Ignicoccus hospitalis KIN4/I: one gene and its partner. The main gene of each other region encodes a partner of the protein of the gene in region 2 in a complex. Links are inferred from orthologs where the notes say so. Each region holds a gene or a part of one and is shown on either strand. Other genes may lie near its edges.

Evidence for each region.
Region 1: the proteins of IGNI_RS04760 (region 2) and IGNI_RS02415 are in contact, whole or in part, in a crystal structure (PDB 1QDL), measured with the Saccharolobus solfataricus proteins. The link is inferred for Ignicoccus hospitalis KIN4/I from one-to-one orthologs. Residues at the interface, in WP_009992309.1 of Saccharolobus solfataricus: Glu95, Lys96, Ile171, Arg172, Ser173, Gly174, Tyr175, Ile176, Phe177, Glu264, Ala268, Leu271, Met272, Val274, Asp275, Leu276, Arg278, Asn279, Gly282, Lys283, Cys285, Val286, Pro287, Gly288, Thr289, Val290, Lys291, Val292, Lys316, Pro338; in WP_009992310.1 of Saccharolobus solfataricus: Tyr10, Ser12, Phe13, Val14, Tyr15, Asn16, Gln19, Gly22, Glu23, Arg32, Asp34, Pro55, Gly56, Thr57, Lys60, Asp63, Arg100, Val104, His106, Gly107, Lys108, Ile109, Thr133, Tyr135, His136, Ser137, Leu138, Glu177, Ser178, Val179.

Annotation. Positions count from the first base shown.
Region 1 is NC_009776.1:413,359-417,141, reverse strand. Bases 699-3,411 are described here. They hold IGNI_RS02415 (anthranilate synthase component II), read right to left. Parts: upstream 2,502-3,411; coding sequence 1,896-2,501; downstream 699-1,895. Other genes in these bases: cas4 (CRISPR-associated protein Cas4), read right to left, coding at 1,303-1,869; IGNI_RS02425 (MBL fold metallo-hydrolase), read left to right, coding at 720-1,355. Also shown: IGNI_RS02435 (ABC transporter ATP-binding protein), read right to left, coding at 1-210; IGNI_RS02430 (hypothetical protein), read right to left, coding at 207-647; lysS (lysine--tRNA ligase), read left to right, coding at 3,649-3,783. UniProt on the Methanocaldococcus jannaschii protein: Part of a heterotetrameric complex that catalyzes the two-step biosynthesis of anthranilate, an intermediate in the biosynthesis of L-tryptophan.
Region 2 is NC_009776.1:817,360-821,408, forward strand. Bases 756-3,734 are described here. They hold IGNI_RS04760 (anthranilate synthase component I family protein), read right to left. Parts: upstream 2,874-3,734; coding sequence 1,638-2,873; downstream 756-1,637. Other genes in these bases: IGNI_RS04755 (RNA-guided pseudouridylation complex pseudouridine synthase subunit Cbf5), read left to right, coding at 756-1,658; trpF (phosphoribosylanthranilate isomerase), read right to left, coding at 2,893-3,477; IGNI_RS04770 (MBL fold metallo-hydrolase), read left to right, coding at 3,503-3,734. In the rest of the region: IGNI_RS04750 (DUF2192 domain-containing protein), read left to right, coding at 1-604; more of IGNI_RS04755, read left to right, coding at 639-755; more of IGNI_RS04770, read left to right, coding at 3,735-4,049.

The DNA of each region.
Region 1 (3,783 bases), 400 kb from region 2 along the record:
CACCTCCCCCCTAGCGTCCTCCTTCCCGAAGGCCACCACCCTCCCCTTAACGGGCTTTATCAAGAAGGACAGAGTCTTCAAGAGGGTGGTCTTCCCGGAGGCGTTGGGCCCGGAGAGCCAGTACTTGCCAGGCCCCAAGACCAAGTTGACGTCCTTCAATACCACCTTGTTTCCGTAGGCAACGGTCACCCCTTCCGCGATCACGCTCACCGCGCGGGCACCCACTCCATGAGCTCCTCCAAGCTCTTAGCCCTCACCACGTAAGCTTTACAGAGCACAGCGTAGAAGACCAGGGGGAGCACGTGGCCGAGGGGCGCGAAGCCGCTCCCGGAGGTCCTTTCGGGATCGGCCGTGACGTCCGCGCACTCCACGACCACTGCGTACTTCCCCTTGGTGCCGGCTAAGTACCTAGCGCTGAAGTCCTCCTCGTCGCACCAGCCAAAGCGCTCGCCCCTCAAGTTCAAGGCGGTCCTCCAGAACTGCGCGTACTTGAGGGCGGTGGAGCACACGTCCTCCGGGTCGTCCGGGGAAAACACGGTAACCTCCTTCTTGATCATGTACTTCTTCGCGTCCCCCATGGAAAGCGTGAGGGCCACGCCGTCTATCGGCTTGAGCAGCAAGGTCTCGTCCAGCAGCTCTGTCTTCACGACGAAGTCCCGTAATACTTGCGGAGGACCCAGAGATATAATGGATCAGGGTTCGCCGAAAGTTGTGGTCGCTTGAGGGTCGCCGAGGGGGTCTTCTTGCTCGCCGGCCCCCCTATAAACGACGAGGGGCAAGCGTTCTTAGTGAAGGCGGAGTGTCCTTTCTTGGTGGACTCCGGGGCCTTCGGTGAGATGGCGCTTCAGAACTTGCTTATGTACGAGGTTAGGCCTGAGGAGCTGGAAGCGTTAATCAACACCCACGCCCACGCGGACCGCGCCGGAGGGGACTGGCTCTTCCACTCCTTAGGGGTGACCGTCGCTGCGGGGGAGAGGGACGCCTACGCGATCCAAAAGGGAGACCCGATATACACGGCCTCGAAGGTTATAGGAGTAGAGTTCAAGCCTTGTCCAGTGGGCTGGGTGCTGAGGGGGGACGCGGAGGTCTGCGGGGCAGAGGTGCTCTGGCTCCCCGGCCACACTGCGGGGAGCCTCGGCGTCTACTACGAGGGCGTCTTGCTCGCCGGCGACCTCCTCGGCCCCTTGAGCAAGGACTGGGGGAGCGACGAGGGGGCCTGGAGGAGGAGCTTGGAGAGGGCCCTCAGCTTGGAGCCCGAGGTGATGTGCGCGAACAACGTATGTTTCTACGGAAGGGAAAAGGTTAAGGCCGTGCTCGAGAAGAGCCTCGAGCTGGGACCCCCTTGGCTCTCTTGACGTAGGGCAGCCTCGGGAACCACCCGTCCCACCCGTCTCCCAAGGCGTCGCACAAGTCCTTGTAGGGGCACTTGCTGCACCACTTGCTCCTCTTGGGAGGGGGCAAGTAGCCCTCGGCCACGAGCTTGAACAGCTCCAAGACCCTTTCGAGCTCCTCCAAGTCCACTTCGAAGGTCCTCTCGCCGTTTCTATACTTTATTATTACTTTCTTGCGCCCTAACAAGGCGGCGTAAATGGAGGCTTGCAAGTAGTCCCCGTACCAAGCGCCGTCCGACGGCCCGTCTCCGCTCTTTATCTCCACCACGGCGTCCTCCTTCACCACGTCAGCCTTCCCGACCACCTCCGTGCCCGCCAGCTCGCCCCTCACCTCCACCTCCGCCTCCTCCTCGAGGGCCTCCAACAAGGCGTGCCAGATCCTCCCCAAGAACATCCTTATCCTCTGGTATAACGTAGTCTCTTTACCTAAGTGCCTCTCGAAGAAGTACAACCTAGGGCAGAAGGCGAAGGTCCTCACGTCGGAGGGCCTCGTGGCGCACCACCTCAGAACAGCGAGAGGGGCTTGGAGAGGGCCAAGAAGTTCCTAATTATCTTCTGGCCGGCGGGCAAGGTGCCTATGCTCTCCGGGTGGAACTGGAGGCCGAAGAGCGGCAGCTCCTCGTGCCTCACCGCCATCACCTCCCCGTCGCTCAGCGAGAGGGCCTCCACCACCAGCCCCTCCCCCAGCTCGTCCACCACCAAGCTGTGGTAGCGCGTGGCGGGGAACCTCTCCGGGAGGCCGAAGAACAGGGGACCTCTGTCCTTCACTACTATTTCGTCCACCACCCCGTGGTAGACCCTCTTTGCCTTCCTCAAGGTACCGCCCAAGGCCACGTTTATTATTTGCATCCCCAAGCATATGCCGAGGATAGGCACTTTGCCTTTGAACTTGTTCACGATCCTTATGCTGGTCTCGAACTTGTCCTTCTGCGCGTAGGGGTTGCCGGGACCGGGGGAGAGGACTATCGCGGAGGGCCTCAACCTCTCAGCCGCCGAGGGCGAGAGCTCCTCCTGGCGCAAGGTGGCCACGGCGAAACCCTCTTCCATTATTATCTGTTCTACGTTGTGCACGAAGCTGTCCCTGTGGTCTACCAAGAGGACTGGCCTCAACGCGCGTTTCCTCCCGGACGGCTTCGGGGGCCCTTAACTCTGGCGCGACCGTTCTTGGCGGTTCAACAGAAGTATTATACAATTGTGAGCTCGAACTAAATAATCAAGGCTCTTTCCACCTTCACCCACATGGGAACATCCTATATTCGAAAGCGCACCATTACTATTCACTCTCTCAAACCCCCTTATATCTTTTCATGGGAACGCTGATGATCATGGAGGGAAGGGCAGAGGAAAAATTTCTCGAATAAAGGGAAAAATCAGAGGAATTGTGAACTCGGGGTAGAACGCAATTCTTTTAAGGGAAAGACCTTGGGGCTTTATATGGAAGGCTTCGGTGAAGTCTCAAGAGAGAATGGAAAGTAACACCAGAAATCCCATGTCGGTCTCAGTATTATCTTTCCATGTGAAGTCTCAAGAGAGAATGGAAAGAGTACGATATCAAGAGTTCAGCTAACCCGAGAACCCCCTTCAGTGAAGTCTCAAGAGAGAATGGAAAGTGTCATCAAAGGGAATGGAAGTTTAACATCGAAGGCGTGAAGTCTCAAGAGAGAATGGAAAGTTACCATCTTCGCTTCTTATGACCACTCCTCCTCCGCATGCGGTGGAGTCTCAAGAGAGAATGGAAAGTACGCGCGATACTGAACTTCGTCAACGTCGAGAAGCTGTGGAGTCTCAAGAGAGAATGGAAAGTGCACTAGCGAGAACGCCTCCTGCGGTATGATGAAGTGGAGTCTCAAAAGAGAATAGAAAGCTCAGCAGCTCCTCAAGTTCCTCAGGAGAGTAGACCCTGCCGTGGAGTCTCAAAAGAGAATAGAAAGAGAACTTCTTGTAAGGCTCTTTTTATTTGTTCTAGGGTTTGTGGAGTCTCAAAAGAGGATAGAAAGGTCATATCGTCGCAGTGGAATATGTATATTTTTGTACATCTGTGGAGTCTCAAAAGAAGATAGAAAGTAGATTCCATTCACTTCGGCCGGGAGGATCGCTGGCCCCTCTATGTGGGGTCTCAAAAGAGGATAGAAAGCTGCCATCGCCGTCACGTTACGTACTCTTTTTTCACCCGTGGAGTCTCAAAAGAGGATAGGAAGAAAAGGAGAGACGACAAGGGCTTCAAGCTCTCCCTCTGAAGTTCCTCCCGGTGCGCGCTGTGGAGTGGTTGAACAAGATCGTCGACGAGATAATAAAGAAAAGGGGCGGTAGGGCCTTCGTAGTGGCGTCGGGGCTCACCACCTCCGGACCGGCCCACTTGGGGACCTTGAGCGAGTTCATCTACCCCTACTCC
Region 2 (4,049 bases):
CAAGAAGGAGATGTACAAGAGGTACGAAGAACACGGCATATCTCCCCTGAGGGGCATCGCCCTCCCCCCAGACATATTGGACAAAGAACTGGCCACTGTGTACGTGATATCCAAGTACGGCTTAGGTCTGGACGAGGAGTTGCGAGACCTGTTAGAGTTCGAGAGGAAGCTCGAGAGGGCTGCGGAAGCTATCCTCGAGAAGGGTAAGGACGCGAGGGAGCAAGTGACCTCGGAGCTCGGGCCTATAGACAGCAACTTGCTCTCCAGGATATTCAGAGTGGTCTTCACTTCAGTAGTGCTCGGGTTCAAAGACGAAGAGGAGCTCATAAGGCTCTTGCACAGAGCGTTGGAAACGTTCCCCGACATGGAGAATACGATAAGGAAGTACGCCAGGTTCTACGTAGCCTTTAGGGTTGCAGAAGCTATAGCGAAAGGGGAAGTTAGGAGTAGGATGGAAAAGGAGGCCTTGAAACAGTCCTTAGCGTTGAGAGTCGGGCTTCCAAAAGTAATTCCGGACGACAACTACATCTACAAGATAGCGAAAGAAGTCTTCAAAATCCCCGAGGAGAGGCTCCGTAAGGTCCTCAAGGTCAAGGAGGGGTGACGAGGTGAAGGAGGCGCTCGAGTGGTACGAAGAGATGCACCGGAAGTGCGACTTCCGCGGGAAGTGGGTGATTAGGGAGGAGGCGGAGACCGACCCCAAGTACGGCAAGGAGCCGTGGAAGAGGGACGTGAAGGAGCTGGTGGAGCTCGGCGTGGTGAACTTGGACAAGCCGCCCGGCCCGACCTCCCACGAGGTGGTGGCGTGGATAAAGAGGATGTTCGGGTTGGAGAGGGCCGGCCACGGGGGGACCCTCGACCCCAAGGTAACCGGCGTCCTGCCGGTGGCCCTAGCGGAGGCAACTAAGGTCATCCACTACGTGATGCTCTCTGGCAAAGAGTACGTGATGGTGATACAGTTCCACGACGCCGTTAAGGAAGAGGAGGTCATCGAGAACTTGAAGTACTTGGTGGGGGAGATATACCAAAGGCCCCCTCTGAGGAGCAGCGTTAAGAGGCAGTTGAGAACCAAGAAGGTGTATTACATACACGTCTTGGAGTTCTGGCCCGAGAGGAGGATGGCCTTAGTGAGGGTCGGCTCGGAGAGCGGAACTTACATGAGAAAGCTCGCCCACGACTTGGGCTTGCTCGTGGGAACGGGGGCCCACATGAGGGAGCTCAGGAGGACCCGGAGCGGCCCCTTCCACGAGGATTGGAACTTGGTTCGGATGCAAGACTTAAGCGAGGCTAAATTCTTATACGACAACTACGGCGACGACAGCCTCTTGAAGAAGTATATAATGCCTTGTGAAGTAGCCACTTGTCATATGCCAAAGATAATGATCAAGGACGGCGCTGTGGACGCGGTGGCCCACGGCGCCAACGTCTCGATAAGGGGCGTTGCGGCGCTCACCGACAACATGAAGAAGGGGGACGTAGTGGCGGTGGTTAGCCTAAAGGGGGAGCTAGTGGCAATAGCACAAGCTCTGGTCTCTTCGCAAGAGGCCTTAAAAATGGAGAAGGGTTGGGTGGCGAAGACCAAGAGAGTGATAATGAAGCCCGGAACGTACCCGGACGTTTGGAGGAAGAAGAAGGCCTCACAGCAAGAAGGGGGCTAAGGCCCTCTTGAGCGCGGCCAGCTTGTGCTCGGTCTCCTCCCACTCCTTTAGGGGTACGGAATAGTAAACTATCCCCGCCCCGGCTTGGGCCCTCAGCAGCCCGGACCTCGCGAAGAAGCTCCTTATGGTTATTGCGAACTCCGCCTCCCCGCCGCTCACGAAGCCCACGGCCCCGGCGTAGGGACCTCTTCTCAACGTCTCCAAGTTCCCTATGATCTCCATGGCAGCAGGCTTGGGGGCGCCGCTGACCGTGCCGGCGGGGAAGGTAGCGGCCAAGACGTCCTCGGGCCCGAAGAGAGGGTCGAGCTCGCTCTCTACTTTGCTCACTAAGTGTTGCACGTGGCTGTACTTCTCCACGTACATCATGTTAGTTACTCTGACCGTCCCCGGTCTCGACACCTTGCCCAAGTCGTTCCTCGCCAAGTCAACTAACATCAAGTGTTCGGCCCTCTCCTTGGGGTCTGACTTCAAGTCCTCCTCAAGTCTCAAGTCCTCCCACTCGTCCTTCCCCCTAGGGCGGGTGCCGGCTATGGGGAAGGTCTCCGCCCTCCCGCGCTCAACCCGGAACAAGAGCTCCGGCGAGCTCCCCAACACCTCGCCGCTCTTCATTCTCAAGTGGAACATGTAGGGCGACGGGTTAATTCTCCTCAACTCGAAGTAGAGCCTCCTCAAGTCCCCCTCGTAACGGTAGGTGTAGGACTTTGAGATGACCACTTGTATGGCTTCTCCCTCCTCCTCTAACCTCCTCACCTCCTCTACCCACTTCACGAAGACGTCCTTAGGAACGTCGAGCCTCTCGTCGAAAACTTTGAGCTCGGAGGGCTCGCCGACCCCGAGCTCGTCCTTGTTGACCCCGCAGAGGGAGGCGTGGCCAAGCACGTGGTCGTAGACGACGAACTTCTTTGGCACGACGAACTCGCCCCAAGGCCACCCCATGTCGTTAGCTCCCTTGTGCTTGACCCCCTCCCACGCCTCCACGGCTTCGTAGCTGACGTAGCCTATCGGGCCCCCCTTGTACAAGGTCCCCGTGTCCGCGTCCCCGCCCCTCAGCTCCCTCAACGCTTCCCTGACGTCCTCGCCTTCTTTGACGATTACGTCTACCTCCGGCTCCCACGCGACCAAGCTCAGACGCGCCTTGGTCTCGCCGCCGGCAGCGCTCTCCAATATTAAGGAAGGACCTTCCAAGGACGAGAAGAGCTCCGCGGGCTTGGGCACCGAGGAGAGCGGGAGCCTCTCACAGCGCGAGGCCGATCACCTCTGCTACCTTCATTACCTTCTCGGGGTCCTTGACGCCGGGTTTAACCTCTACCCCGCTGCTGACGTCTATTAAGTCGGGCTTGAAGAGGGCCACGACCTCCTTGACGTTCTCTGGCGTCACCTTGCCGGCGACCCCCACCTTGGTCCACCGAGCGCCCCACGAGACGAACTTCTCTTCGAAACTCTTCTTGTCCCACAAGACGTATTCGGCCCCCGCGTACTTGAAGGGGGTTGCCCTCAGCGGGGCCACCGCGACCGAGACGCCGTAGCCCTCTAGGAGGAGCTTCGCCCTCAAGAAGGAGGACTCGTCCCCCCAGTGGAGCTGAACCACCTTAACTCCCGAGTTAAGCACCTTGTCCAAGTCCAAGGGCTTTCTCGCGTCCACCACCCCGACGGGCTTTACGTGGGAGGGGAGTACCGAGGCCACGTCCCGCGCGGCCTCCGGCCCCACGAGCCTCGGGGAGGGGGCGTCTATTATCACGCCCACGTAGCTCGCCCCGGCCTCTACGGCCACCTCGGCGTCCTCGGGGTTCGTGACCCCACACACCTTTAGCTCCGGCAAGCCCTCACCTCCGGCAAGCGACGCTTTGAGGCTAAAGGCTGTGGCAACGGGCTTCGGCGGGATATCGCTCGTAGCCGAGTGCGGCGAACCCTTCGCCTTGGACGCCGGGGTGGAGCCCGGCGTGGACAAGGTAATCTTGACCCACGCCCACTTGGACCACAGCTTAATGGCCCCTGGCAAGGAGGTCTACGCCACGCTCCCAACGCTTGCCTTGGCAAAGGAGTTGTGGTTGGACGCCAAGTCCCTCAACCCGGACCTCCCTTGGGAGGCGACTGACGTCCAGAAGACCTTGAACTCGTCCTTCCGGGTGCCTTACGGGAGACCCTTCAAGGTAGGGGATGCGACGGTCACTCTGTTCAACGCGGGCCACGTGTTGGGGAGCGCGATGGTGTTGGTGGAGTGTGAGGGGAAGAGGCTCCTCTACACCGGCGACTTGGGGACCTCGAGCTTCTTGCTAGACCACTGGTCGAAGGAGGTGCCACAGGCGGACGTGTTGGTGACGGAGAGCAGCTACTTGTGTAAGGATAGACCATCTGCGAAGAAGGAGTGGTCGAGGCTCTTGTACTTCTTAA